2 regions of the Eubacterium limosum genome follow, and region 2 is predicted to be linked to the other one. Evidence: predicted binding sites of a transcription regulator. Region 2 holds the regulator's gene; the other holds the start of a gene.

Region 1 (15,244 bases), 660 kb from region 2:
TGTAAAACCGGTTGCCATCGTAAGTGTTTCGAAAAAAGAAAGCCTGTTGTCTTTTTTCATCTGGTAACCTCCTGGCAGATAAGTCTGTTAACTCACTGCCTCAATCTTTAATTGTCAGCCATCTTTCTTTCCGCGATTTCAGCGCGCAATTCTGGTAATTTTCTTTCATTGACGTTATAAAACAGCATCGCAATCACAGCGACCAGGCTGACGCCTGCCGGGAAAAACATTGCCAGCGATTTTATACCTTCTATGACTTCCGGCATTGGCTCAACCCCGCTTTGAAGGCCGATAAGCCCAAGGCCAAAGGCTGCTACGCTCGTCGAGAATACCGCCGCAATTTTTATGGAAAGCTGGTAAACACTGAATATAACCGCTCGGGCATTATAACCTGTTTTCCATTCGCTGTAATCAGTGATATCTGCGTACATGGCTGTATTGACAACGTTCGGGAAGGCGACCCCCACATAGCCGATACAGGCAATAATCAAAACGAGCGTCGCATTATTTGCGTTAAAGAACATGAGCACCAACGCAGCACAAATCCAAACCATACCTAAAATATAGGTTTGTTTTTTTGTCAGCTTTTTGGTGATGAACGGTACAAGCGTTGACCCAATAAGCATGAGAATACTGGTCAATCCGAAAAATGTTGGAATGATATCCGGATTTTTGACAACATAGATGTAAAAATAAGGGAACATTGCAACAATCAACAGCGTTGTTAATACTCTGCATATATCTGCCACTAAAATCGCCAAAAGCGGACGGTTTGTTACCACCTGCTTAAACATCTGTGCGACTGTGACTTTTTCGGCCTTACCACCCTTGACAGTAACGCCTGAATCCTTGTAGTCTTTTGTGGCCGCAAAAAGATTCCCATATCCTAAAACCGTCAGAAGCCCTAATAACAAAGCTGTAATAAAGAATCCCTGTACGGTCATTTCCTGAGCGCCGGCAACCAGATAGATTAATGGCAGCAGGCACCAGCCAGCCAGAATTTTGCCAATGGAGTTTCCCTGCCCGCGGAAGGTGGAGAGCTGCACACGCTCCGCCGCATCAACCGTCAGTGTTGAATTTAAGGATGTATAGCCAATGTATGAAACATTAGTGGCAATACAGAATGCCGCATAGAAAATCGTATAGAGCACAATGTAGGCACCTTCAGGCAGTCCTGTCAGGTTTGCACACATAATTGTATTGAAAAGAAGTATAAAGAACGAACCAATGAGTATCCATGAACGGTAGCGCCCCCATTTAAAATTACTTTTTTCAATAATTGGTCCAAGTATCGGAACACTGATCGTGTCCAAAATACGGCCAAAGGTCATGATAACCCCTGCCTGAACTGGAGAAATTTTCAATACCTCTGTAAAAAAAACCAGATAGTAAGTATTTGAAAATGTAACCATAAAAATAAAGCATAAATCTGCAAAGCCATATGAAAATTTTATGTAATTACTTAATTTTTTCATCTCGATCTCCTCATCTTGCCTATCATAGCGTATAAAATCCGTTCATTCATATTAACAGTTTAATGACAAATCCAAACAGCTTCTCCTGTGCCACCTGCCAGTATGGCTCGAGATAGCTGTTTTCCTCATAGTCAATTTCATTTTGTTCACAGTATTCTTTCCAGGTTGCCAGATATTTTGTATTTTCGTCCATTGCCTTCCCTCCTAATATTTTCCGTAGGATTCTACAAATTCATACAGCGCCCTTACATTTTCCGGTGTTCCGTCATTTGGATAGGTAATGCCTTTGGCAACGGTAAATATATAACCTCCGCCCGGCGCCAGAACATCCATCAATTTTTTCGCTTCATCAAGGACTTTTTCTTTTGTACCATACTGAAGCAATGACACATCATAACCGGCTGTAATACACATGGTCTTACCCAGCTTGTCTTTAGCCAGCTGCGGGTCCATATATTCAAAGGCTCCAAGGATATGCCCCTTTGGCAGATCCTGAAGATAGTCATAATAGCGCGTCCAGTCACCTTCAAAATAAATACGCATATATTGCCCTCTTGCCGCCATGCGCTCTACCATTTCTTTAAAAGTCGGCCACCAAAGCTTTGCAAAATCTTTTTCCCGCATAAAAACAGGCATATGAAGCGGAATGCTGATGAGCTTCCCCTTTACCGCAGGCAGCTGGGCTGCTAACCGGTCCATCAGCGGCAATACGGCTTCGGCTGCTGCCGCAACTTTTTCCGGGCACCTCCGAATATCCATTGTAATTTCTGAAAACCCGCGAATCATATCCGAAATATAATCCATTGGCGCTTCAACCAGTCCTGCGCCTGTCAGAGGAAGACCATATTTCTTACTGACACGTCCCGCCTCCATCAAAATCGGGGTTGTCATGTCGGTCTGTATATTCATCGCGCGGACAAGTGACATCCCATAACCAGCCCCCTCTGAATCCAAAGCTTTGTAGACTCTCGGTAAAATCTTATCCACAATAAACCCAAATGGATTTTTAATAAAAGCATCATACTCTGAACGGTCCATACAGCTGACTTCTGGATGCTGCATAATTCCAGTTTTACTTTCAGTAAAATTGATTGATTTCAATGATTTGTAAAACAACGGATTTCTTGAAAACAATGACGGGCATGTGTCTGTCGCAAAATCCTGCGCGATTTTCTCCATTGCCTCTCCCATTATCTTTGGATCTACCGCGCTTCCCTTAATAGGATAGCCAGCGTAATTAATCGCCCAATACTCACCAAACCGCGTTTCATGAGGAACCCTGTCCGGCTGTTCTAAATCGACGGCCTGAATATACCTCTTTTCTCTTTCTTCATACAACTGATCCACGTTTTTATTCACCATGTACCCCTCCTGACTGAATTTTAAACTGAATATTCAATTCTATATTCAGTATAATACAATGAACTCGTTTTCCTGTCAATGTTTTTTTGTTTATTTTATTTTTTTACTATTTTTCCTATTGGTGAATACTAAATTTCACGTGTACTTTTGAAAATAATATAGTATAATGAATAACCACAAAACATTTTAGAGGATGGCCAATGGATACATACAAAAATACAGACGATGGACAAAGAGAAAACATTTTATATACAGCAAAAGCACTTTTCCTAGAACTAGGCTACCGTAAAACAACAATTGCGTTAATCGCTGAAAAAGCTGGTGTTTCGGTTGGACTGGTGAATTATTATTTCAAAAAAGAAGAAATTGTCGGTCAGATATTTCACGACTTTATTCTTTATATTCGCCGTTTTCTAAACAAAAAGCTTGGCTTTATGATCGAGAACCAGTTCCAAATGCACATATTATTTAATCGTATTTTTTTCATTAAAATTTTTGAGACCCCCGCGGCCTCAGAACTATATAGTCTTCTCCGTGAAAAAGAGCTTTACCTGGATGCGACCCATAATTATATTCGCAGCTCCATGTCTGCCATTATTCTGGAGTTCGATCTCGACATACAGCCACAAATGTTCAGAAAACTGACCGTCGCTGAATATGGCGCTCGAAAAGCGCTTTATCAGGATATCTACAACTCCCCCAACAAGGAAATTTCCATAGATTTTACCGACTTTTTATCAACCATTTCCGTCCGGTTGGCTGGCGTTACTCCTGAGATTATTGATAAGAATATAAAGCACTGCAATAAGCTTATGCGCTATATTGATCTTGACAACATTCATTTTGAAGATGATTTTCATTCTCTCGATGAAACGCCGTAGGCATTTATCAAAAAATACAAAAGCCCCATTCTCCACAAGAATGGGGCTTTTAAATTATTATGTTTTCCGATCAGCGTTATACCATCAGTTCACAAATAGATCTTGCGAACTCTACCGGATCTTCAATGGTCATGCCTTCAATGAGCATGGCCTGATCATAAAGCAGGTTGGCGTATTTTTTCAGCTTATCGTTATTTTTGTCGTCATAAGCTTTTTTCATGGCGTCAAATACCGGATGACTCCCATTGATTTCAAGAACCTTGTCGGCTTTGACATCACCGCCCATGGGCTGTGCGTTTAGAACTTTTTCCATTTCTAAGGATATCCCCTCTGTTGAGAAGCATACCGGATGACTTTTCAGTCTTGTGGACAGCTTGACAGCATTTACCTTGCCGTCCAGGGCATCCTTGATGGCGGTCATTAAATCTTTATTTTCTTCATTTTTGGCTTCAGATTCTTTTTTGGCCTCTTCGGACTGTTCGATCCCCAGATCATCATCGGAAGCGGAGCGGAATTCTTTTTCATCATATTTCATGAGACTCTTAAGCGCAAATTCGTCCACATCGTCAGTACAGTAAAGGACTTCGTAGCCCTGGTCTAAAAGCAGCTCAATCTGCGGCATCTTTCCGATCTTTTCAATGGAATCACCGCAGGCATAGTAAATATATTTCTGGTCTTCTTTCATTCTGCCGACGTATTCTGCAAAGGTGACGGCTTTCTTTTCGCTGGAGCTGTAGAACATAACCAGATCCTTGAGCTTATCGGCGTTCATGCCGTAGCTTTCGTACATGCCAAATTTGAGCGGCAGACCGAAATTTTTATAGAATTCATCATATTTTTCACGATCTTTTTTCTGCATGTCCATAAGCTCAGAGGTGATTTTCTTTTCAATACGTTTAGCAATGGCCATGACCTGACGGTCCTGCTGAAGCATTTCTCTGGAAATGTTCAGTGACAGATCCTGTGAATCGACCAGACCTCTGACAAAGCCAAAATAGTCTGGCAGAAGATCCTCACATTTATCCATAATCAGAACGCCGCTGGAGTACAGCTGCAGGCCTTTTTTAAATTCCTTAGAAAAGTAATTATACGGGACATTCGACGGGATAAACAGCAGCGCATCGTAGGTGCACACACCTTCTACATGGGTTGCGATAACCTTGGCAGGATCGGTATAGTCATAGTATTTTTCCTTGTAAAAATTGTTATAATCCTCATCGGTGACTTCACTTTTATTCTTTTTCCACAGCGGTACCATGCTGTTGAGGGTTTCTTCTTCCAGGTAGGTATCGTACTGCGGTTCGTAATCCTCTTTGGCCTTCTCTTCCTCTGAAGCCTCGATCAGGGTACTCTTTTCCACTTCCATTTTAATGGGATAACGGATATAGTCGGAATAGCGTTTGATCAACTCTCTGAGTCGGTATTCTTCCAGATACTGGCTGTATTTTTCATCCTCTGTGTCGTCCATGAGTGTCAGAATAATTTCAGTCCCGACTTCTTCTTTGTCACATACTTCAATGGTATAGCCTTCCGCACCTTCGGATTCCCATTCATAGGCAGTGTCACTGCCGTCTGCCTTTGTACGGACCTTGATGTCCTTACTGACCATAAAGGCAGAATAAAAACCGACACCAAACTGGCCGATGATATCAATATCTTCCTGAGCTTCATGCTCAGACTTAAATTCCAGAGAGCCGCTGTTGGCGATAATACCAAGATTTTCTTCCAGCTCTTCCTGGGTCATCCCGATACCATTATCGGTAATGGTCAGGGTTCCAGCTTCCTTATCCGGAATAATGTGGATCGCGTAGTCATCTCTTGAGAGACCGCTGCCACCCTCCGACATATTTTTAAAGTAACGCTTGTCAATCGCGTCACTTGCGTTTGAGATAATCTCTCTTAAAAAAATCTCTTTGTTTGTATAAATCGAATGAATCATTAAATCCAGCAGGCGTTTGGATTCTGCCTGGAATTGCTTTTTAGCCATAATCTCCACTCACTTTCGTTTCGTTATTGTTAGCACTCGTTATCTCCGAGTGCTAACAATACTATAGATCATTCTGATAAAAAAATCAAGATCTTTTGAAGAAAAATTTAAATAATCTTAATGACAAAAGCAGCACCTCTACGGTGCTGCAGCTTTGATTTAATATTTTTCCTTCAGCATCTCGCCATGCCTGTTAAAGGTTTCGATGGCCGAAACTGCCAGCTCTTTATTCATCATCTTTTCAAAGATATTGTAGGGGATGGTGACTGAATGGGCGCCGGAGGCCAGGGTCTGTATAACCTGATTGGTATTCTTAAAGCTTGCGCCCAGAATCTCACAGTTCAGCTGGCGCTCATTAATAAAATCGCGAATGACAGAAACCGCCTTGTAAGGGTCCAGGTCATTGTTGGACATGCGGTTTATATAAGGCGCAATACTGTTGCAGCCTGCCAGCGCGGCAAATATCCCCTGGTCCGCAGAGTAAACGGCTGTTCCCAGAATCTTACAGTCCGGATATTTTTCGCGTATCTGCTTTACCACCTCCAGTCCTGCAATATCCATTGGTATTTTAAGGCCGATTCGCCCCTCGCCGTCGAGAGCCAGAATGGTCTCACAGTCCTCCAGACGCTCCTCTACTGTTTCGCCGATGGTCTGCACGTAGATAAAAGGCACTCCTTCCTCCAGAATTTCGCGCACCTTTTCCGCTCTGGGGGTCCGCTCGTTAAGAAGAATGGTCGGATTGGTGGTAACCCCTTTAAAAACGCCGGTTCTCATGGCCTTTCTGATTTCCTCAATATTGGCTGTATCTAAAAACATTTTTATTCCTCCCTTTATTTTGTCCAACGATTATAACAAAACTGTCTTAAAATTTTTCAAAAAAAGCTCCGGAGTCAGTTTCTCTGATCTCCGGAGCCTGGTTCGTCCTAAATGACTTTTTAATAAGCTTCCACAAATAATTCAAAGTATTCTCTGCCGTGCTTACAGGCCGGGCAAACCTTTGGCGCTTCCTTGCCTTCACTGATATAGCCGCAGTTGCCGCATTTCCATTTAACGGATTCTGAGCGTTTGAAGACACGTTCCTTTTCAATGTTTTCAGCTAATTTTAAATAGCGGGCTTCGTGGGCCTTTTCAACCTCTACAATATATTTGAAGGTAGCCGCAATATCTTTAAAGCCTTCTTCTTCAGCGGTTTTTCCAAAGTTATTGTACAGGTCGCTCCATTCTTCACGTTCGCCGGCAGCGGCGTTGATCAGATTGGTGCGGGTGTCGTCGCTCAGGCTGACAGGATATTCCGCAGTAATACCAACCATCATGGCTTCTCCGTCCAGACCTTCATTTTCCACGATGTATTTATAGAACATTTCCGCATGTTCTTTTTCATTGGCTGCTGTTTCCAGGAAAATGTTCTGGATCTGAACATAGCCTTCCTTTTTAGCTTTTGACGCAAAAAAAGTATAGCGGTTGCGGGCCTGGCTTTCACCTGCAAATGCCTTCATCAGATTTTCCAGTGTTTTCGTTCCTTTTAATTTACCCATTTTGTTTATTCCTCCTTGAAACAAGACGTTCTGTTAGTATTTATACACTTATTCCGGAGGAATAAACAGGTTCTTTAAATCTTTTTAACGCTCATAGGTCCGTATAAGGTTTTCGGCAACCTGCCGGGGCGATATCCGCATGTCCATGGCCTGCTTCTGGATGTAACGATGAGCCTGTTCCTCGGTCATGTCCAGGTAGCCCATCAGGCACAGCTTGGCCCGGTAAATGATCTTAATATCATCCATTTTTTTCTGCAGTTTTTCGTTCTGTTCCTTAAGGCGCTGCATTTTTGCCTTTGAGTTCAGTACAAACTTGATGTTCTGGGTCAAAAGCTGGCGGTTGATGGGCTTAGACACCACGAAAGCCGTCGTGTCCATCAGCTTGGCCTCCACATGGTCTACCAGCTCGTTTTTCACGATAAGCACAACACCGATCAGATACTTTTCGATCGTATCAAGGGCCAGTTCTATACCAAATTCATCGCCCAGGGGGGTATTGATAATGACCATATCATACTCAATTTCCTGAAGGCGCCTTCGGCCTTCACTGCCGGAGGGCACTGCGTCGATCATACTAAATTCCATGCCCCGCATGATCTCTGTCAGTGCTTTTGTTATCTCATTCTGCCTGCATACCAACAACACATTACTCATTATTTCATCCCCCCTTCCTTCAGGTTTTTGTTTTTCCTAAATTAGAAGGTTGAAAAATAACGGTCGATTTCCCACTCGTGGACCATTCCGATGTATTGTCTCCACTCCCAGCTTTTGAGCTGAATATATTTCTGTGCTGTTTTCTCGCCGAGAACTTCTGCTACCAAGGTGTCCTTTTCCATTTCTCCCAGCGCCTCCCTTAATGTCATGGGCAGCTTTTGAAGCTTTGCGGGTGCTTCCCCCAGCGGGTCCATCAGAGGCAGTTTCTTTTCAATTCCCTCAAGGCCGGCTGCCAGAATCAGCGCAAAGGTGAGATAGGGATTGCAGGCAGGGTCCGGGCTTCTGAGTTCCATACGGCAGTAATCGCCCACAGCGGCCGGAATACGGATAAGCGGCGACCGGGACCCATAGCCCCAGCTGACAGTCTGAGGCGCCTCATAGCCATCCATCAGGCGCTTGTAGGAATTGACCAACGGATTGGATACAGCGCTGATCCCACGGATATGCGCGAGCACACCGGCGGCAAACCATCTGGCTTCATCGGTCAGCCCGCCAAAATCGCTGGTAAAGACATTTTCGCTGTCTTTCATAAGAGACATATTAATGTGCATGCCGCTGCCTGGCTGCCCGTTGAGGGGCTTTGGCATAAAGGTAGCATGCAGGCCGTTGCGCTGGGCAATGGTTTTGACCACTGTTTTAAAGGTCATAATATTGTCTGCCGACTCCAGGGCGCCGCTGTATTTAAAGTCGATTTCGTGCTGTCCCCGGGCCGATTCATGATGAGAGCTTTCGATTTCAAAGCCCATTTCCTCCAGTGTCAGGATAATCTCCCGCCGTGTATTTTCGCCCCGGTCAAAGGGGGCCAGGTCAAAATAGCCAGCGCTGTCAACCGGCTCTCTGGTCGGCTCTCCGTTTTCACCCAGGCGGAACAGAAAAAATTCGCATTCTGCGCCCACGTTAAAGCGGTAGCCCAGCTTCTCGGCTTTTTTCATCTGCTCCTTCAATATATAACGGCTGTCTCCTTCAAAATTCGTACCGTCCGGGTATTTCACATCACAGAGAATTCTGGCGACCTTTCCCTGCTGTGGCCGCCAGGGCAGAATCTGAAGCGTGGACAGGTCTGGGTGCAGGATCAGGTCAGAATGATCCGCGTCCAGATAGCCTGCCACAGAATTGGCGTCAAAGGGCACACCATAGAGGATGGCACGCTCGATCTGCTCGTTGGATATGGCAATATTTTTGCTCTGTCCATAAATATCACAGAACTGCATCCGGATAAATTTAATATCATTTTCCTCGATATAGCTGACAGCATCGAGTGTTTTTTTGCCAAAATTCATTTTCTCTCTCCTTAATACGCTGTATATAAATCATTATAAGGATTGTTGGCACCTGGTGTCAATTTATAAAAGGATTTTGCCAAAATCTCCTTAATATCAGCGTCAAAATAATGACAGTAGTTCTCAATACAGGCCATGGCCGGCTCCAGCATTGCAGGCGTACACAGCTCTGCTACTACCTGCGGTGCCAGCTCTGTCGGCGGTACATCGCTGCGGATATACATCGCACCGCCGTGCATGCCAGTGCCGCAGTAACCGCCTGCCGGAAAAGCGCCGTCTACGCCAATCCCCAGAACCACAATGGTTCCGCCGGCCTGATACTCGCCCAAAAAAGACCCGACCTTACCACCGATCACCACCACAGGCTGGTGCTCCATATAAGCTTTCATATGAATACCTACGCGGTAGCCTCCGTTATCGCGGATGTAGATACTGCCGCCGCGCATTCCATAGCCCAGGGTATCGCCACCGTTTCCGTAGACCACGATATCGCCGTTATCCATGGTGTCTCCCACTGCATCCTGCACGTTGCCGTAAACGGTGATATTCGTTCCGCTGAGATATGCGCCCATGGCGTTTCCCGGTGTGCCGTAAACGGTAATATCCTTATTCTTAACGCCGGTACCGATATAGCGCTGGCCCAGAACACCCTTGATGGTAATCTCACGATCCTCTGCTGCCTTTACCTCACGGTTCAGCTCTGTATAATATTTTTTTCCTGCTTCAATGATCATCCTTGTTCCTCCTAATGCTCTGCGCTGAGCTTCGCATATCGTTCTCCTGGGTTAAAAGCCATCAGGCCCGGCTCTTTTATCAGCATTTCCATATCCACTGTCTCCAGCGGGATCTGTTCGCGGATCATATCGGTATAAATACCGCCGCGATCACAGTTGCCAATGATGATATAGCCCTTTAAAACGCCGTCCTTTGTATAAAACTTTTTATAGCTTTCATCGGTTTTGACGGTGATGGATTCGCCGATGCAGCTGCCTGCCGTCAGCATATACAGGCCCAGAAGCCCCATAGAATTTACGGGAAAGGCCTTTTCATACACCGCGCTGCCACCGGCCATATTTTGTCCTGCCACCTCACCCTGCAGATAAGCGTTTGGAAGAATCGCCATGTTTTTAGCCGTCTGTGAGGTAATATCATAGCTCTGCGTGCAGTCTCCAGCCGCGTAAATATCCTTCAGGCTGGTCTGCTGGTGATCATCGGTCACAATCCCACGTTCCACCTTTCCGCCAGCCTGCTCAACCAGTGACATCTCCGGTCTTGTTCCCACCGCCAGAATGAGAATGTCATAAAGGAGAAGCTCGCCGTCACTCAGTGTAACTTCCATATCGCCGATTTCAGTAATACTGGTTTCCAGCTTTAAAACCATTCCCTGGCTGGTCAGATGTGCCTCGATAATCTCAGCGCTTTCTGTATCCAGAACACTGGGCAGCACCCGGTCTGCCAGATCTACTACCGTCACACCCGCGCACTGTCCCACAACCGCTTCAGCTGCCTTCAGGCCAATGAGCCCTGCGCCTAAAATGACGACTTTAGAATTTTTATCCAGAATCTCACCCACGCCAGCCGCGTCATCCATGGTTGTAAAGGTAAAGGTATTTTTAGCCGTTTCCTTGCCCTTGATCGGCGGCACAAAGGGAACAGAGCCCGTTGCGACTAAGAGCTTTTCATAGGCGACAGACCCGCCGCCTGCCAGGTATACCTGCTTCTTTTGAACATCAATACGCTCTGCCTTTGTGCCAAGTATTACCTCACAGGCGTTTTTTTCATAAAAATCCTCATCCCGGTAAATCATTTTCTCCTGAGAAACCTTACCCTCCAGCCAGTAGGAGATCAATGGTCTTGAATAGGTATGGTGTTTTTCCGCGCTGATAATCGTAATGCTGCCGTCCATGTCTTCTCTGCGGATACCCGTGACACCACCGATGGCTCCGGCGGAATTTCCGATGATCAAATACTTTGTCTTATTCATTGACAGCACCTCTTTCTTCAAAAACAATGGCACGGTTCGGACAGTTTTTAACACAGGCTGGCTCACCGCCATTTTCCGTGCACAGTTCACATTTCAGCATGGTTTTCGTGTGACCGACCACCAGACACCCGTATGGGCACATGGCAATACAGGTACGGCAGCCCACACAGCGTGTACCGTCGATTTTGATCACACCGTCTTCCCCGATCGATAAAGCGCCGGTTATGCAGCCCTTGACGCAGTAGGGTGTCTTGCAGTGGCGGCAGGAAACCGCAAAATGGATTTCCTCTCCGTTTTCCACACCATCCTCCACACGGATGCGCGGCAATGGTTTTTCTTTTTTATTAAAGGCCTTGAACATATCCTCCTCACCGGAGTTTGCAAAAGCGCACTGATATTCGCAAAGGTGACAGCCCAGGCACCATTCTTCATTTACATATACTCGTTTCATTGTTTATTTTCTCCTCGGTTTTGTTCTCAATAAACCTTTGTTTATCGCTTCTCACGACCGCGTCTTTATTTGAAAAAGCCTTGATTTTTCCTTCGGAAGGCTTTTTCAAACAAGACGTTAGCCTCATGCGCTCGTCCGCTCACCTGCCGGTTCGCTTTTCACTCGCTGCCAATTTCTTCCAGAAATTGGACTCGGCTTACAGATGTTTTCAGAAGCCTCTTCCTCTTTATAAAGGATTGCTTCTTCAACATCTGTATTTGCCTCGTTATCGCTCGTCCGCTCATCTGCCGGTTCGCTTTTCACTCGCTGCCAATTTCTTCCAGAAATTGGACTCGGCGTCATTCCCCCGCATGTTTTATTCCTAATATTTCCAATTCCTTATCGGAAAGGCCAATACCGCGCAGCATCAGACGGTTTCCTTTCAGGGATTCGATGGAGTTAATGCCCATACCGCCCATCATTTCCTGGATTTCATGATTCCAGGCGCGCATGAGGTTCGTGAGACGTTCTGCGCCAATTTCCGGATTCAGCCGTTTTACAAGATCCTCACGCTGAGTGGCGATCCCCCAGTTGCAGCGGCCGCTCTGGCAGTGGCGGCATAAATGACAGCCGAGCGCCAGAAGGGCGGCTGTGCCAATATAGCAGGCGTCTGCGCCAAGGGCAATGGCCTTGACCACGTCGGCGGAGCTGCGGATGCTGCCGCCGACAACAATGGAGATATCATTGCGGATCTGCTCATCCCGGAGGCGCTGGTCCACAGATGCCAGCGCAAGCTCAATGGGAATTCCGACATTGTCACGGATACGGGTCGGCGCTGCGCCGGTACCGCCTCTAAAGCCATCAATGGCAATAATGTCCGCGCCAGAGCGCGCGATCCCCGAGGCAATGGCCGCCACATTGTGGACCGCGGCGATTTTGACAATCACCGGCTTGGTATAGCCAGTGGCTTCTTTTAAGGAAAAAATCAACTGCCTCAGATCTTCAATAGAATAAATATCATGATGCGGCGCCGGCGAAATCGCATCGGCCCCTTCTGGAATCATGCGTGTTTTTGACACCTTCTCCCCAATTTTCTTGCCCGGCAGATGACCGCCGATCCCGGGCTTTGCCCCTTGTCCCATTTTAATTTCAATGGCCGCGCCGGCCATCAGGTAATCCTCATGCACGCCAAAGCGGCCTGAAGCTACCTGAACAATGGTATTGCGGCCGTACGGATACAGGCCCTTGTTCAAACCGCCCTCACCGGTATTGTAGCAGGTTCCAAGCTCCGCTGCCGCGCGGGCAAGGGATTTATGGGCATTTTCACTGATAGAGCCATAGGACATGGCCGAAAACATAATGGGCAGCTCCAGCTCAATCTGTGGTGGAATCTCAGAAATAATATTTCCTTCTTTATCCATCTCCAGCTGACCAGGCTTTTTACCCAGGAATACTTTGGTTTCCATGGGTTCACGCAGCGGGTCGATGGACGGATTGGTTACCTGGCTGGCGTTGATGAGCATTTTATCCCAGTATACCGGGTATTCGTTTGGGTTTCCCATGGAGGACAGCAGGACGCCGCCGCTGCCAGCCTGACGATAAACCTCCTCGATGGTACTCTGTTTCCAGTTGTAATTTTCCTTGAGCTGGTTGTCGGTCTTGACAATCTTAAGGGCGCGTGTCGGGCACATACTCACACAGCGCTGGCAGTCCACGCAGCCGGTTTCGTCTGCCTTCATAACATCCAGCTCCTCATCGTAGCTGTGCACATCGTTGGAGCACTGCCTTTCACAGACACGGCATTTGATACAGCGGTTTGGATTTCTGACAATTTCATATTGCGGATAAATATAATTGATTCCCATTGTTTATTCTCCTTCACGATTCACTCGGACAATGATGGGTTCACCGCCCTTTGGCGCCCAGATATTACCTACATCCGGACATACTGCGCGGATCGCGCTCTCCTCACTGGCGATATAAACCACATCGTCCTTTTCTCCAGCCACCATCGAACGCAGCTTCAGCCGGTCGTTCAAAGCCATTAATCCATCGGTAAAGCCACACATAATTGAAAAGGGGCCGGTTATCAGCAAACTGGCAAAGGTGTTGCGCAGCGTTTTAAAGCGTCTGGCCCTTTCTGGCTGCATCTTTTCGATTTCTTCCCAGAAAGGCGCGGCAATGATGCTGGCGATGTCCTCAAAATCAAAGCCTTGCTTTCGGTTTAGAAAATCAATAATATAGGTGATAACCTCGGTATCGGTCAAGAGAGTGCATTTATAATCAAACATCTCAATAAAACGCCGGTTTGCATCGTAGGAGGAAATTTCCCCGTTATGGACAATGGAGTAATCCAGAAGAGCAAAGGGATGAGCGCCTCCCCACCAGCCCGGCGTATTGGTCGGGTATCGCCCGTGCGCGGTCCAGCAGTAGCCGTCATATTCCTCAAGCTTGTAAAAATCACCGACATCCTCAGGAAACCCAACCGCTTTAAAAACGCCCATGTTCTTTCCGCTTGAAAAGATATAGGCGCCGTCGATGTAAGTATTGATATAGAATACCGTATCAACAATGAATTTTTCTTCATCAATTTCTCCCTTCTCCTCCTGTATTTTGGTGAAGATCGGATCGACAAAGTAACGCCATATCAGAGGCTCGTCTTTGATATTTTTATTTTTACGCACTGGTATCCGGCTCAGATTGACCACGTCAAAGTATTTATCCAAATAGCGCTCCGTTTCCTGTCTGGCCTTAAAGTCGTCATAAAAGACATGAAAGGCATAAGAGTCTGCGTATTCCGGGTAAATCCCATATCCTGCAAAGCCGCCGCCCAGACCGTTGGAACGATCGTGCATCACTGCGATGGAATCCACAATCTGGCTGCCGTTAATCACGGGCTTTCCCTTTTTATGTATGATCCCCGAGATCGCACAACCGCTTGGGATTCTGATCTGTCCTTCTTTTTTTAACATAGCTCTCTCCTTCTTTTACATAAATTGAATACTGCATTGTCTCTGAATAAAACAATAAAAAAAGAACATGACGAACCAAGCCCTGACCAAAACTTCAAAAATCTTATTTTGAACTCGCATGTGCCAGATTGGACAACGCCAGTGTTATCCATCTGTGCATACACAGTCTGTTTTGATCCTGTACGGTTCGAACGCCATTGTTCTTAATCGAGTACTTATTTATTTTTATTATTTATACCATAGATTGTATACAAGTTCAATCAAAAAAGGATTGATAAGGATTGCAAAATGTATACAATATGCTTTTGTAAATTTATTGTAATCTTGATAACCGTTTCAGCGCGTTTTTCTTTAAAAACCCCTTTACAAGCCTCTGGAATTGGTCTATAATGACATCACAACTTGAGAGAAACGCGGAAACAACATTCCGCAATTGAAGATAGCAATGGTGCTGTTGAGAGTGTTTTCGCACTTTTAATAGCGCCTTTTTTTATTATCTTCATCACTTGAGTTCAAAAAATTAATGACGGTATCTTTCTTCCACAGGCAGTTGCATCTATTTTTATCGACAACGAATGCTTCCTTAAAACGAACTGTTTATAAGTTCCTCAGGATACCTTAATT
Region 2 (15,244 bases):
GGCGGTTAAAAATTCGGCCTGGTACGCCGAGGAGGAATTCGACAAGCTGCCGGAGGATATCCGCGGCATTGTGGGCTCTCCGGCCAGCCTCCGGGAGTGGGCATTGATGGAGGCGGGCACCTTCCACTCGGTCATTCAGTCCAATTTCATGCGCAGCTACCGGGCCTGCCGGGGGCGTAAACGCGCCCTTGAGGAGCTTCCGGAAAGTGTGCGCGGCATGATCGGGGAGCTGGCCGCTCAGAAAACCCTGCCGCCTGAGCAGAGGAGGGATGAAAATGCAAGTGGTGAATGAGCAGGATAACCAGGCTGAGATCCTCCGCTTTATCGAGATGGCTAAGCGGGGCGACAAGGACATGAAGCTGGCAGTGGTCAATCTTTTCAAGCCCATGGCTTACAGCATGGTTTACCGGTCCTTTTATGATAAAGAGGAGCGGGAGGAAATGTACCAGGAGGCCTGCTTGCAGATATTGGAGGCCATTGAGGATTTTGATACGGAAAAGTACCGGCATGTGTATTTCCGGTATTACCTTAAAAACCGTCTGCGGTTTATGATTTCAAACCGGATTTGGCGCATTGGACTTGAGAAAAGGCGGTTTGTCTATTCGATGGATGAAAAAACATCCGGAGTCCAGAGAGGGGAGTGCGTGAAAAAGAACCAGCTTCCGTCTGAGGAGAATACGGAGGAGCTGGCCATCAGAGGCTGTATGACGCAGAAGGTGCTGGAGGTGATGCGAGAAAAGATGGAGCAGAAAACCTATGAGGCGGTCTGCCGGCATTTCATGGAAGGTATCACCTACGCCGAGATTGCCAGGGAAAGGGGGAAGAGCCGCTCCACTGTCCATAAACAGTGCAGCCGTGCGCTGGACAGGGTGAAGCGGGAACTGCTCGGGGAGGAGGATTATCTGAGACTGATATAAATATCAATGGTCATGTTCTGCGGATCAGTGCCAGTGTACTCCTCGAAATCGGCCTCAAAGCGACGGTCAAGCGGAAGCTGCCACAAAGCCTGCCAGAAATCTGTGACGGCGGACTGTACGTCGCCCTGAACGCGGAAACGGGCGTATCTGCCACCGGGGATGGTCTGGACAGATAGTCCCTGGGGCAGAGGTGCGCTGGGGGCTGTTTCACAGCCGACGGTAATGTCATAATCGCCTTTTTCGTCACTTTCGTAGTGGTTGTAAAGGGCGATGGTCCGGCTGTTGACCTTGTCGGGTATGCCCAAATATACCCCGTTGTACAGCTGCTGCCAGAGGCCGCCGATGACTTCGGCGGAGCCTGGCGAGAAGTTATTATTGCGGGCGGTAATGCCGGTGATGGTTCTTGGGCTCAGTTCTGTTATTTCGTAATGCATGTTATACCTCTTTTCTTATGATAGAACCAGTATAGCAGATGAAATATGACAGGGTGTGTCAGAATTGGGCGTAATGGGCCAGAGCTTTTTCAAGCTCCTCTTTCAGGGTGGCGCAGAGGGGTTTGGGGGAATGGAGGATCAGGTCGCCGCCAAAGGAAAGAAGGTAGCCTATGAGCCAGTTGTCCACAGGCAGACAGGTGCGCACGTCAAAATCGCCCCCGGGCAGCGGGGTGACCTGGGCACCGGCGAACTCGTCGTAAACCCGGTAGGCCCGGTTTTTAAGGATGGTGAAGTGGAGCGGGGTCATGACGGTTTTAGCTGTTTCGGTAAAGGGGACGGCGGGATAGGGCTCAAAGGTGTCCCCCAGAACCTGCAGATCCTGGATGCGGAACAGCTTGAACACGCGGTAGTCCTGTCTCGTATGGCAGTAGGCCTGAAGATACCAGTTGTGGCCTTTGAACAGCAGCTTGATGGGATCAGCGGTGCGCTGGCTTTTCTTCCCGTCGGCGCTCCAGTAGGAAAAGTGGATGGTGCGCCGGTTGAGAATGGCGTTTTTGAGCTCCTCTGAGCGCTCCCGGTCCTGTATGGAGCCGCCCCAGCCCGTAAAGTCCACCTCGATCCAGCTTTGCTGGTTCTTTTTAAAAAAAGTTCCCAGCTTGGTGAGCAGGCCGTCAGGGTCAGGGTACTCGACGGCTTTAAGGCTTTGAAGGGCCATGAGGATTTCATTCTGCTCAGCGTCGCTCAGAATGGACTTATCCAGGGTGTAGCCGTCCATGAGGGCGATACCGCCGTTTTTTCCCACGTTGGTGTAAATGGGGACGCCGCTAATGCTCAGGCGGTCAATGTCCCGGTAAATGGTGCGGACAGAGACCTCAAAATGGCTTGCCAGCTCGCTGGCGGTCATCTGCCCCTTGTCCAGAAGCAGGTAGATAATTTCGAACAGGCGATGGGTCTGCATAATGTTTCTCCAATTAAAATGGACGGCAGATCTGCCGTCCGTTTTGTTTTTTATACGCTTGGCGCTTCCAGCATGTTTTCGCGGATTTTATCCAGATCTTCTTTTGTCAGATCGGTTTTATCAAGCAGGTAAGCGTCGACATTTTCGTAGTTTTCCTTGATGTAGTTCAGCTGAATCTTCAGCCATTCGGGCTTGACGCCAAAGAAATCTTTGAGCTGGTCTTTGGAAATACCCTTGGCCTCGTTCATTTCATCGGCCATGATGGTGCCGAGAATCTCGAAGGCTTCATCAAAGGTCAGGTTGGTCAGGGAGTAATCCGAGATAATGGTTTCCTCCGGCACACCGCAGATCAGCAGGATGAGGGCAGTCATGAAGCCGGTGCGGTCCTTTCCGTTGGTGCAGTGGTACAGGATGGGGTATTGGTTGGGGTCGGTCATGACCTTGAGGATTTCTGCGTAGAGCGGCGCGGCGTTTTCGACCTGGTAGCCGTAGATCTTGCGCATGAACTGATCGATGCCGTCAGGCGCTGTAAAGTTGATCTCGTTGTGGCTGAAGGGGATATTTTTGAGCACCGGAATGTTTTTGTAATCTGCGGTGGAGGGCAGCTTGTCTGGCAGGGCTTTGGCTTTGGGCGCGTCTCTGAAGTCAAAGACATGCTTGAGTCCAAGCTCCTCAAAGTATTCCACATCCTTATCGGAAAGGTGCGCCAGCTCTTCGCTGCGGATCACCTTGCGCCATTTTGTCTTGCGTCCGTCCAGGCCGGTATAGCCGCCGATATCGCGGATATTGATGGAATTTTCCAGCTGGATCAGCCGCTTGCCCAGGTTGGACTCGTCACAGAAGATCAGATGGTCTTCGTCCTTAAAATCGGTTTCCCAGGGATTTTTTTCCGGAAGCGGAAGGCTCTCGGTCTGGTTAAAATCTTCTGCCTGAAGCTTTTTCTGACGTTTTTTATGAATCAGATATGGGACTGCGGCAGCCGCGGCAATAAGCGCCCCAATGCCTACAAATTTTTTCATATGTTCACTCCTTTGACTCTTTCTACTTTATTATATAGAATATATTGTAACATAAAGACTTAAATTTGTCCCGGTGACAATTTGTTTTTTCAGCATATTTTATAAAAAGGAGCGTTTTAATGGAAAATGTCGGAATTTATGTGCATGTCCCCTTCTGCCGGCAGAAGTGCCGCTACTGTGATTTTCCCTCATGGGCGGGTCTTGGTGAGGCGGAGACTGGGCGTTATTTTGAGGCGGTCTGCCTTGAGATAAAGGCCTTCGCGGCTGAGCAGGGAAGAGTGCCCGCGGGCACGGTTTATTTTGGCGGGGGCACGCCCTCTTATGTGGCAGCCGATTATATCGGACGGGTCATGGACTGTATCCGGGAGTGCTTTGAGCTGCCTGAAGAGGCCATTGAGGCGACCATTGAGGCGAACCCCGGAACCCTGACCGATGCGAAATGCCGGGCTTACCGAAACATGGGCCTTAACCGTGTGAGTATGGGCCTCCAGACCACAAGCGACAGGGGGCTGAAGGCTCTGGGCCGTATCCACACCTACGCGGATTTTAAGACGTCTCTGGATCTGCTGGGAAGCGCGGGATTTGAGAATATCTCAGCGGATTTGATGTTTGGCCTGCCGGGGCAGACCCTGGAGGATGTACGGCAGGATATTGACCGTCTCACTGCCCTTGCTTCCATTAAGCATATTTCCTGCTACAGTCTGAAAATCGAGGAGGGAACAGCCTTTGACACGCTGTACCGCCAGGGGAAACTGCTGCTGCCGGACGAGGCGCTGGAAAGGCAGATGCAGCACACTATCATTGACGGTCTGGCTGAGAACGGCTTTGAGCAGTATGAGATATCGAACTTTGCGAGGAAAGGCTGGGAAAGCCGTCACAACAGCCTGTACTGGGTGATGAAGCCCTATGTGGGCTTTGGACTGGGGGCAGCCTCCTATTATAAGGAAGAGCGCCGAACCAATGTGATGGATATGGAAGACTACTGCGCTCTGGTCACGCAGGGAAAAGCCCCGGTGCTCGAGACGCACATTTTGGACGCCCAGGAGAAAAAGGGCGACTTTATGTTCCTGGGACTGCGGCGCATGTGCGGGGTGGATGATGCGGATTACCGGGAGCTGTTTGGCAGTAGTTTTTTTGAGGATTTTGAGGAAATCGAAAACCTTGTGAAGGCGGGACTTCTCACGCGTGAGGATCAGGTTATCCGGCTTACCCCAAAGGGGCAGGACCTGGCGAATCAGGTGTTTGTAGCTTTTGTTTAGGACGGGTCTGCTGCGGTGGAATACGCTGTGGACGGTCTTGCTTAAATAATGTTTAAATCTTAAAAACTTGACATTTATCTTATAGAAATCTATTGACAAAGTAAGACCCCGGTGGTATATTATAGTCAAGATATTAGCACTCACATGTAACGAGTGCTAATAAAGAGGTGAATAAAATGGACTTGAAAGAGAGAAAGAAGAAGATATTGGAGGTAATCATTAAGGATTACATCAATACCGCCGAACCGGTAGGGTCCCGGACCTTGTCAAAGCGTTATAACCTTGGCATCAGCCCTGCGACCATCCGGAACGAAATGGCTGATCTCGAAGACCTGGGCTTTTTAATGCAGCCGCACACCTCATCTGGAAGAATTCCGACTCAGCTGGCATACCGCTATTATGTCGATGAGATCATGCAAATCCAAAAATTAGCTAAGGTTGTGAGAAATGACATCCATAATGGGTATCTAAAAATAACAAGGGAGCTGGATAACACCATGAACCACACGGCAAAGGTGCTGTCCCAGCTGACCAACTACACCTCTGTGGTGCTGTCGCCGCGGGTTTCCTGCTTTAACTGCAAGCACGTACAGATTGTTCCTTTAATAAAGGAACGTGTTTTACTCATTGTGGTCACCTATGAAGGGATGGCAAAGAACATTGAAATGACCCTTTCGCAGGAAATTGACACCACTTTGGCCCTGAAACTGAGTAATGTCTTAAACAGTTTCCTCAAAAATATTTCCTTCCAGGAAATTAACATGGAGCTAGTCGATCAGATTCAGGAATTGTCTCCGGATGAAAGCAATTTACTCCGGGAAATTCTTCCGGTATTAAGGGATACTTTGATGGAAGAGGCTTCAGACATCCATTCCATGGGTCTGACGAATCTTTTCAATTATCCTGAATTCAGTGATGTGGAAAAAATCCGTCACCTGGTCAATGTGATCGAGGAGAAACCGCTGCTGGCGGGTATTCTGTCAAGTGATGACACCAGTCAGGTGATTAACATCAGCATCGGGGATGAAAATGATAATGAGAACCTGAAGGAATTCAGTATTATTACAACAACCTACGAGCTGGAAGGAAAGACCGTAGGCGCTTTTGGGGTCATAGGACCAACGAGGATGAATTATGATAATGTTTCCTCGGTTCTTGATTATATAAGAAATGAACTGAACACAAACTTAACAAAATTATTAATGAAATAGGTGGTTAAATGGCTAAGGAAGAAAAGATGGAACAAAACGTAGACGAAACCGTTAAGGAAGAAGCTACAGAGGAACAGACAACAGAAGAACAGACAGCTGAGGAAGCTGTAGAGGATGTTGAAAAATCGGTAAATGAAGCGGCCAAGGCAGAGGAAGCAGCGATGGAGCGTCTTATGCGCCTTCAGGCGGATTTTGAAAACTATAAAAAAAGAACGCAGAAGGAAAAGACCGACATTTACCAGTTTGCTCTTGAAGGCTTTGTCACAAAGCTTTTACCAGTGCTTGACAACCTGGACCGCGCCGAAGCGGCAGCCGATGATGACAATACGGACAAATACCGCGAGGGTGTTCAGATGGTTTTCAAGCAGTTAATTGGTGTTCTGAACGAGGAGGGTCTGCAGGAAATTGACTGTGTGGGCACCGCCTTTGATCCGAACTTCCACCACGGTGTTGCCGTTGGAGAAGATCCTGAAAAAGATGATCAGGTTGTTCTGGAGGTTTTCCAGAAGGGCTACACTTTTAAGGACAAGGTCATAAGACCCGCAATGGTTAAGGTTAATCAGAAGTAAAAAAACGCATGGCGTCGGCGTTTTGGAAACGACGCAAAGTCCGGCCATCCGGTCGGCAATTAAATCTGGAAAACAAACTTTCGAATCAATAGGAGGACATATATTATGGGTAAAGAAAAAATTATTGGTATTGACTTAGGTACTACAAACTCTTGCGTAGCTGTTTTGGAAGGTGGCGAACCGGTTGTTATCCCAAATGCAGAAGGGAACCGTACAACGCCGTCCGTTGTCGCATTCACTAAAGACGGTGAAAGACTGGTCGGCCAGGTGGCTAAACGTCAGGCTGTCACCAATCCGGACCGTACAGTTGCTTCCATCAAGAGACACATGGGGACCGACTATAAGGTAACCATCGACGATAAGAGCTATACACCGCAGGAAATCTCTGCAATGATCCTGCAGAAATTAAAATCAGACGCAGAAGCTTACCTTGGCGAAACAGTTACCAAAGCTGTTATCACTGTACCTGCATACTTCAGCGATGCTCAGAGACAGGCAACCAAGGACGCCGGTAAAATTGCCGGTTTAGATGTACTGCGTATCATCAACGAACCAACCGCTGCTTCACTGGCTTATGGTCTTGACAAGGCAGACAATCAGAAAATTATGGTTTATGACCTTGGCGGCGGTACCTTCGACGTATCCATCCTGGAATTAGGCGACGGCGTTTTTGAAGTTAAGGCGACCAACGGTAACAACAACCTGGGCGGCGACGACTTTGACAACAAGGTCATTGACTGGATGGCTGAAGAATTCAAAAAATCCCACGGCATCGACCTGAAATCTGATAAAATGGCGTTACAGCGTTTGAAAGAAGCTGCTGAAAAAGCTAAAATTGAACTCTCCAGCGTTATGAAATCGGACATTAACCTGCCATTTATCACTGCAACCGCAGAAGGACCGCAGCATCTGGAACTCTCCCTGACAAGAGCGAAATTCGACGAATTAACCTCTGGTCTTGTAAGAGAAACCGAAGGACCTGTCTCAAAAGCGATGAGCGACGCAGGCCTTGGCAAAAACGAACTGAACAAGGTGATCCTGGTTGGTGGTTCCACAAGAATCCCAGCAGTACAGGATGCTGTTAAGAACTTAACCGGCGAAGATGCCTACAAAGGCATTAACCCTGACGAATGTGTTGCCATCGGCGCCGCTATCCAGGGTGGTGTACTGGCCGGCGAAGTCAACGATGTACTGTTACTCGATGTTACCCCGCTTTCCTTAGGGATCGAAACCCTGGGCGGCGTATTCACAAAACTGATCGAACGTAACACCACAATCCCGACCAAGAAGAGCCAGGTATTCTCTACCGCTGCTGACAACCAGACCGCTGTAGATATCCATGTATTACAGGGTGAACGTGAAATGGCTTCTGGCAACAAGACTCTGGGCCGTTTCCAGTTAACCGGTATCCCGGCTGCAAGACGTGGTATTCCACAGATCGAAGTTACCTTTGATATTGACGCCAACGGTATTGTCAACGTATCTGCCAAGGACTTAGGCACCGGCAAATCTCAGAATGTTGTGATCAAATCGACCACCAACATGAGTGAAGATGATATCGACAAGGCTGTAAAAGAAGCTGAACAGCACGCAGCTGAAGATAAAAAAGCAAAAGACCTGATCGAAGCCAAGAACAACGCAGACTCCACTGCTTACCAGGCAGAACAGTCTCTGAAGGACATGGAAGGCAAGATTACCGACGATGAAAAGAGCAAGGTAACCGCCGCCATTGATAAGGTTAAGACCGCAGGTGAAGGCGAAGACGTTGAGGCAATCAATAAAGCCATCGAAGAATTAAACGAAGCTTTATATCCGATCGCTCAGAAAATGTACGAACAGACCGCTCAGGAACAGACCGCAGAACAGCAGTCTGCTGACCAGAAGGGCGACGATGACGTCGTAGAAGCTGAATACGAAGAAGTCAGCGACGACGACAAGTAAGACGTCCGCTGTGAGCCCGACAATAAGATAGACTTTAGGAGATGGCAGCTGTAATGGCTGCCATCTTTAATAATGATTCTTTACAGGCTGGGCCTTTTAGGTTACAATATGAGGCGAGGTGAATAGAAGCATGAGTGAAAAAAGAGATTACTATGAGGTGCTGGGCGTTGAAAAAAGCGCCAGCGCAGATGAAATAAAAAAGGCCTATCGTAAGATGGCCATGAAGTATCACCCGGATAAGAACCCGGGCGATAAAGAGGCTGAAGAAAAATTCAAGGAAGCCAACGAAGCCTACGAGGTCTTAAGTGACGAAACCAAGCGTGCGACCTATGACCAATACGGTCACGCGGGCATGGAAGGCGGCTTTGGCGGCGGAGGCGGCGCTTCCTACGGCGGTTTCGGCGGAGGCGGCTTTGAAGATATTTTCAGCGATATTTTCAGCTCCTTCGGCGGAGGCGGCGGTTTTGGCGGCTTTGGCGGTTTTGGAGGAGGCGGCGGCGGACGCCGTGGTCCAAGCCGCGGCTCAGATATGAAAATTAACATTAATCTTTCATTTAAAGAAGCCGTTTTTGGAACCGAAAAGAAGATTAAAATCAAGCGTCAGGAAGAATGTCCGACCTGTCATGGCTCCGGCGCTGAACCGGGCAGTGAAGCCCATACCTGTGACAAGTGCGGTGGCTCCGGGCAGATCTATATCCGTCAGCAGACCCCCTTTGGCACCATCCAGCAGACCACGGTCTGTGACAAGTGCCACGGCGAGGGCGAAATCATCGACGACCCATGTCATACCTGCCACGGTTCCGGCATCCAGGAAAAGGAACGGACCATCAACATCAAGATTCCTGCAGGCGTGGACAACGGCTCCATCCTTCCGCTTCGCGGCGAGGGCAACACCGGCGCGCGCGGCGGCGGAAAGGGCGACCTTTTTGTTTATATCAGCGTGAAGGAAGACCCGATCTTCAAGCGTGAGGAGGACGATGTATACCTGGAAATCCCTGTGACCTTTGCGCAGGCAGCCCTGGGCGCTGAGCTGGTCGTACCGACTGTGGACGGCAAGGTCAAGCTGAAAGTTCCAGAAGGCACCCAGACCGGCAAGGTCTTCAGACTCAAGGGCAAAGGTGTGCCGAACGTCAACGGACGCGGACGCGGCGACCAGTACATTACTGTCAGGGTTGAGGTACCGCGCAAACTGAATAAGAAACAAAAAGAATTATTGAGAGCTTTTGACAAAGAAACAGGCAATGACAATCACCAGGAAGGTAAAAAATTCTGGTCCAAGGTAAAGAATGCCTTTCAATAGAATTTTTAAATGACCGGTGTATGCTTTTGCAGCACCGGTTTTTTCAGCATAACGGAGGAGAAACCATGTCGGAATCATTGATAACAAAACAGGCCATTGCGGACGGTTTTAAGGGATTAATGCGCATTAAAAGCTTTGATAAGATCACCATTTCAGATATCGCCAAAAGCTGCGGGCTGAACAGGCAGACCTTCTACTACCATTTCCAGGACAAATACGAGCTGCTGGACTGGATTTATTATAATGAGGCCATTTCTGTCATGACGGAGGGGCTGACCTTTGAGAACTGGAGCTCCCGTATCTACAGGATGCTGACGCAGATGAAGAAAGAGGATTATTTTTACATCAACGCCTTTAAAGCCTCGGGGCAGAAGGAGTTTGAGGCCTACCTCTTTTCGGTGGCAAAGGAGCTGTTTAAGGAGATTATCACAAATCTCAGTGGCGAAAAGGAAATCAAACTTGAGGACATGGACTTTATTGCTTCTTTTTTTTCCTACGGAACAGTGGGGATCATTGTCGCCTGGGCGCAGGAGGGAATGCGTGAAAGCCCGGAATTTTTAAAGGAGCGTTTTGAAAATCTGGTGTTGGACAGTAAAAATCTGGCGGTAAAGCGGTTTTTAAGCGCGCTTTAGTCTGGGGTGAAATGCCTGAAAAAATTCTTTTTGGTCCCCTCGATATCCGAGGAGGTGCACAGCCTTAAAAACTCGTTGTAGAGCAGCCTGTATTCGATACGGGTCAGTTCTTTTGAAGAGACGCTCTTACCGAGGTCGACCAGATTGCGGGCGCAGCGCTCCGGCGATCTGGTAATGCCTCTCAGGATATTGTCAAGCTTTACATCCAGCACAGCGTTTTTTAATCGGATCTCTAGGGATTTCATGGCCTGTTCCTTTCGTTTTTTCTACTGATTTTATATTTAATTAAAGCATATCAGCCATGGGGCTGGTTGAATATAGACAAAAGACCGTATCTGTCAGACTACCTGACAGATTTTTTGTTTTGTATGAAAACAGGACAATGGCTGGGGTTTGTCGGGTTACAGGGAGGATATCTTTTGCTATACTTTCACATTATGTCAATAACATCCTCCATTAACTTATAATCGCAGTAAAGCAGTAGAAAGGAAGCAATCAAAAAATGGAAAAACAAAGGTCAGAAAAATCGTTTTTTAAAAAATGGCTGCCCTGGATCGTGATCCTCGGCGTGATCATTATTCCCCTTATGTACAGTTTCTTCTATCTGGATGCCTTCTGGGACCCGTACTCAAGGCTGGATACCCTGCCGGTGGCAGTGGTCAATCAGGACAAAGGTGCGGCCATTGACGGTAAATCGCGCAATCTCGGAAAGGAAATGTGGGATGAGCTGGAAAAGGACGGCACCCTGAAATTCGTGTTAACCGATGAGGAAGACGCTGTTAAGGGAACAGAGGGCAGCCAGTATTACGCCCTGATTCGTATACCCGAGAACTTCTCCTCCGCTATTGCCTCTGCCGGCACCCAGAACAAACGTGAGGCAGAAATTTATTACTCACCCAATGAAAAAAGGAATTATCTGGCCAGCCAGATTCTCAGCAAGGCAGTGCTGGAGGTTGAAAAATCAACACGGGCCAATGTGGACAAGGAGCTGGTGGCCCAGCTCAGCGGGAAGCTTTACGAGGTGCCCGGACAGCTGGAAACTTTACAGGATGGTCTTGGACAGCTGGGAGATGGCGCGAAAGCGCTGAGTGACGGCACCGGCACCCTGGCCAATGGCACTGGTACCCTTTTAGGCGGTGCGTCAGCCCTGAACGACGGCGCGGGCGCCCTGGCGAACGGTGCCTCTGCCCTGGCCGATGGTACCCGCAGTCTGGCTCAGGGCGCCCAGAGCCTGCAGGACGGTGCCAATACCCTGGCCGATGGCACAGCAGCGCTGAAAAACGGTACCTCTGACCTGGCAGACGGCGCGTCAGCACTGGCGGGCGGTACAGGTACCCTGAACCAGGGGGCAGGAGACCTGGCTGCCGGAACCGGCGAATTCAGTACAAAGGTCAGGGAGTATCAGCAGGGTGAGCAGAAAGCTAAATCCGGCGCAGATCAGGTTGCAGCGGGCGCTGCTTCACTGAGCGACGGGATTGTCCAGCTTTCAGACGGACTGAATTTGCTGAGCCAGAAGGTCAATGCCAGCATGACAGGTCTGGACAGCGGTGTGGGGCAGCTTCAGACCGGATTCGGGGGGTATCAGGACGGCGTGGATCAGCTGATATCAAACTCCAGTCAGATGGTGGATGGCATTGTGGCGGCAGCTCAAAATGATCCAGACCTGCTAAACAATCCATATTTTAAAGCGCTTTACGATCAGGCAGCGGCAACAGATCCAAGCCAGATCGCTGCCTTACAGGCGGGCGGTAAGGCGGTGGGCGACGGTCTCGATACCCTCTCTGCCGGGATCAAAGAAGGGCAGGCAGCCCTTAACGACCCACAGCAGGGGATTCCAGCCCTCATTGCCGGAGCCCAGAAAGCCCAGACGGGCTCACAGGATCTGGCGGCGGGCAGCAGCAGCCTGAAGCAGGGGATGGATGGCCTTGACGCCGCGACTGGCCAACTGGTTGGCGGTGCAGACACGCTGAACAGCGGGGCGAATAGGGTAGCCGCCGGGGCCAGCCAGGCCGACAGTGGCGCCAAAAGCGTTGACGCCGGCGCAGGAAAAATTAACGCGGCAGCCGGACAGGTCAGTGACGGCGCCGGAGCCCTGGCAGACGGCACAGCCCAGGCCAGCGATGGCGTCAATCAGGTAAATGCAGGCGCCCAGGCTTTGGATTCGGGCGCGTCTGCACTGAGTGACGGCACCACCACCCTCGTGGGCGGCGCTCAGGAATTTGGGACTGGTGTTGTCAAGCTGCGGGATGGCTCTCTTCAGCTCAGGGACGGCCTGCAAACCGCTAAGACAGGCGTGGATGACAACCTGACCGACGTCCGGGATCAGCTGGCGCCCCTGAGCGGCCTGGACAGCTACGCAGCAGACCCAGTCAATGTCAATACAGACGCCATTGACCCGGTACCGAATTATGGAACGGCCTTTGCGCCTTACTTCCTCTCCCTATCCTTATGGGTCGGCGCGCTGATTATTTTCTTTGGCATTTATCTGGACGCGGACGAGAAATTCCAGCTCCTGTCCAGACGCTCAGACAAACGCATTATCCGGAGCTTTTCCTATCTTGTGATCGGGCTCATGCAGGCAGTGCTTCTGGCCCTTGTGCTTCAGTTCGGGCTGGGGCTTCAGATTAACCATCCGCTGGCCTTCTATCTGGCCTGTTGTCTGGTATCCATGGTCTTTATCGCCATTGTCCAGTTCCTGATCGTCTTTTTAAAGGACGTAGGAAAATTTCTGGCCATTGCGCTGCTGATTCTTCAGCTGACCTCCTGCGGCGGGACCTTCCCAATGGAGACGGTACCGAAGTTTTTTAACATTCTGTACCCATTTATGCCCATGACCTATTCTGTCGGGTTGTTTAAGGACACCATCAGCGGAACCGGCGCTATGGGGATTGATAAGAACAGTCTGGTGCTTATGGGCATTCTGATTGTGATTATGCTGCTTACCGTTTTATTCACTTATTTTCAGAACAGGGGACGGGCACGCAGCGCCGCGGAGATAACGGATCAACCATAAAATTAAGGCCACAGCTGAAATTTGCTGTGGCCTTTGTATTTTCATTGACATTTGGATACTTTTAACATAAAATGAATTTAAAAAGATACAATATTTAAGAGGTAAATCATGAATGATGAACAAAGAGATACTTTGAACACCTTTTTTGTCGATACCTTCAATAAGATCCTATCGTTGGAAGAACAGACCCTTTTAAAAAGCAGCATTGAAAATCTTTCTGTCAAGGAATTACATATTATAGAAGCAGTCAGTATTTTACAGAGAGACAAGAAAAACACGATGACGGAAATAGCCGCGCAGGTCGGGATTACAGTCGGCGCCCTGACCACAGCGGTGAATGTGTTGGTCAAAAAAGAGTATCTGTCCCGCAGGCGTTCCGAAAAAGACCGCAGGGTGGTACGGATTTATTTAACCGAAAAAGGCATGCGCGCCGAGATGCATCACCGGATATTCCATGAGAATATGGTCTCAAATGTCGGCGAGGTCCTGACAGAGGAGGGGCTGGAAAACTTAATAATTGCTTTAAAACAGCTCACTTCCTTTTTTAACGGACAGCTGGAGGATTTGAAAGAAAAATAAGCGGAAAAGCCCCTTTTGGGGCTTTTCTTAATGTTTTGTTCATTATTCAGTTACAAAACATTACATAATGTTAGGAATTTATTTAGGAAAGGAAATTTGAAATCTGTTAGAATAAAGAGAACCGTGCGAGGAGGTGACCTATGGCCGAAAATAGTGACCATATGGCAATTCGGGAGATGCCCAGAGATGAGCGTCCCCGTGAAAAACTGATAAAACACGGTGTCCAAAGTCTCAGTAATGCAGAGCTGATCGGCATTATCATTCAGACAGGATGCCAGGACGCGACTGCGGTGGAGCTTGGCCAGCGAATTCTGAGGGCCTTTGACAATGATCTCTCAGCCTTTTTTGGCATGAGTATCGAGGAGCTTGACCGCAATGTGCTGCTAAAAGGTATTGGCCCTGCAAAGGCCTGCCAGATAAAGGCTGCCATAGAGCTTGGACGGCGTGTGAATACCCATCCGCCCGAACAGCCGAAAATCGGTTCGCCAAAGGATGTGGCCGCGCTGCTGACAGACGAGCTGCGTTACCTGAAGCAGGAGCACTTTATGGTTCTGCTGCTGGACAACAAGAATAAAGTCATTAAGACAGAAACTATTTCTATCGGGACCATCAACGCGTCCCTGGTGCATCCGAGAGAGGTGTTTGTAAAAGCCATCCGGCAGCACGCCGCTGCGGTCATTCTGGCCCATAACCATCCATCAGGTGATCCGAAGCCAAGCGCGGAGGACAGGGCCATTACCAAACGCCTGCTGGAATCGGGCGATCTGCTCGGGATTCCTGTTCTCGATCATGTGGTGATCGGCGGGGCAGACTATGTCAGTTTTAAAGAATCCGGCTATATCTAAGGTTCTTTTATGTTTTTTGGCATTATTTATGAATTTGTGTTAAAATTAGATTGATTATTTTCTTGTTTTACAATAAAATAAATAGTTGAGATTGTGAATGCTTGGAAGAGGTGATGTAATGATTATGCCCGAAGAGGGACAGTTTGTATATCATTATATAGTAGGAGATGTAAAAAGTGCTTCTTTGAAGGACATGCTGACCAATCATTATGATTATTCCAGCCGGCTGCTCAGGCAGCTCAAGCGGGACGGCAGCATTACTTTAAACGGCAGGGACTGTTGGCTGACCGATCCGGTGCACAGAGGAGACCAGGTGGTCATTACCTTTCCGGAAGAGCGGTTCGACATTGAGGCCGTTGAGGGACCTTTAGATATCGTTTATGAGGACGACGAGGTGCTTGTGGTCAATAAGGATGCCAATTGTGTGACGCATCCAACCAAAAGCCACCAGCTGGATACTCTGGCCAACCATGTGGCCTGGTACTGGGAGGAGAGAGGTACTCCCGGAAAAATCCGTTTTGTCAATCGTCTGGACCGGGATACTACCGGACTTGTCGTCATCGCGAA

The links. Region 2 encodes HrcA, which represses chaperone genes, less so after heat shock. Its sites were predicted from a motif close to TGTTAGCACTCNNNNNNNNNGAGTGCTAACA; they were not measured.
Region 1: a site for HrcA is predicted at 5,733-5,763, ahead of htpG (molecular chaperone HtpG). Genes of this name have one in related genera too.

What each region holds. Positions count from the first base shown of each region.
Region 1 is NZ_CP019962.1:1,210,686-1,225,929, reverse strand. It holds gene B2M23_RS05690 (APC family permease) at 1-60, opposite strand, end outside; gene B2M23_RS05685 (MFS transporter) at 108-1,475, opposite strand; gene B2M23_RS21110 (hypothetical protein) at 1,522-1,668, opposite strand; gene B2M23_RS05680 (uroporphyrinogen decarboxylase family protein) at 1,680-2,837, opposite strand; gene B2M23_RS05675 (TetR/AcrR family transcriptional regulator) at 3,038-3,718, shown strand; gene htpG (molecular chaperone HtpG) at 3,795-5,705, opposite strand; gene B2M23_RS05665 (transaldolase family protein) at 5,865-6,521, opposite strand; gene rbr (rubrerythrin) at 6,641-7,240, opposite strand; gene B2M23_RS05655 (ANTAR domain-containing response regulator) at 7,325-7,894, opposite strand; gene glnA (type I glutamate--ammonia ligase) at 7,936-9,234, opposite strand; gene B2M23_RS05645 (GltB/FmdC/FwdC-like GXGXG domain-containing protein) at 9,246-9,968, opposite strand; gene B2M23_RS05640 (NAD(P)/FAD-dependent oxidoreductase) at 9,980-11,218, opposite strand; gene B2M23_RS05635 (4Fe-4S dicluster domain-containing protein) at 11,211-11,669, opposite strand; gene B2M23_RS05625 (glutamate synthase-related protein) at 12,008-13,513, opposite strand; gene B2M23_RS05620 (class II glutamine amidotransferase) at 13,517-14,620, opposite strand.
Region 2 is NZ_CP019962.1:1,865,881-1,881,124, forward strand. It holds gene B2M23_RS08625 (replicative helicase loader/inhibitor) at 1-292, shown strand, start outside; gene B2M23_RS08630 (RNA polymerase sigma factor) at 276-917, shown strand; gene B2M23_RS08635 (GyrI-like domain-containing protein) at 899-1,351, opposite strand; gene B2M23_RS08640 (helix-turn-helix transcriptional regulator) at 1,410-2,309, opposite strand; gene B2M23_RS08645 (tyrosine-protein phosphatase) at 2,360-3,328, opposite strand; gene hemW (radical SAM family heme chaperone HemW) at 3,448-4,587, shown strand; gene hrcA (heat-inducible transcriptional repressor HrcA) at 4,764-5,798, shown strand; gene grpE (nucleotide exchange factor GrpE) at 5,807-6,367, shown strand; gene dnaK (molecular chaperone DnaK) at 6,473-8,308, shown strand; gene dnaJ (molecular chaperone DnaJ) at 8,439-9,608, shown strand; gene dhaS (dihydroxyacetone kinase transcriptional activator DhaS) at 9,674-10,240, shown strand; gene B2M23_RS08680 (hypothetical protein) at 10,237-10,485, opposite strand; gene B2M23_RS08685 (YhgE/Pip domain-containing protein) at 10,743-13,253, shown strand; gene B2M23_RS08690 (MarR family winged helix-turn-helix transcriptional regulator) at 13,362-13,832, shown strand; gene radC (RadC family protein) at 13,973-14,677, shown strand; gene B2M23_RS08700 (RluA family pseudouridine synthase) at 14,796-15,244, shown strand, end outside.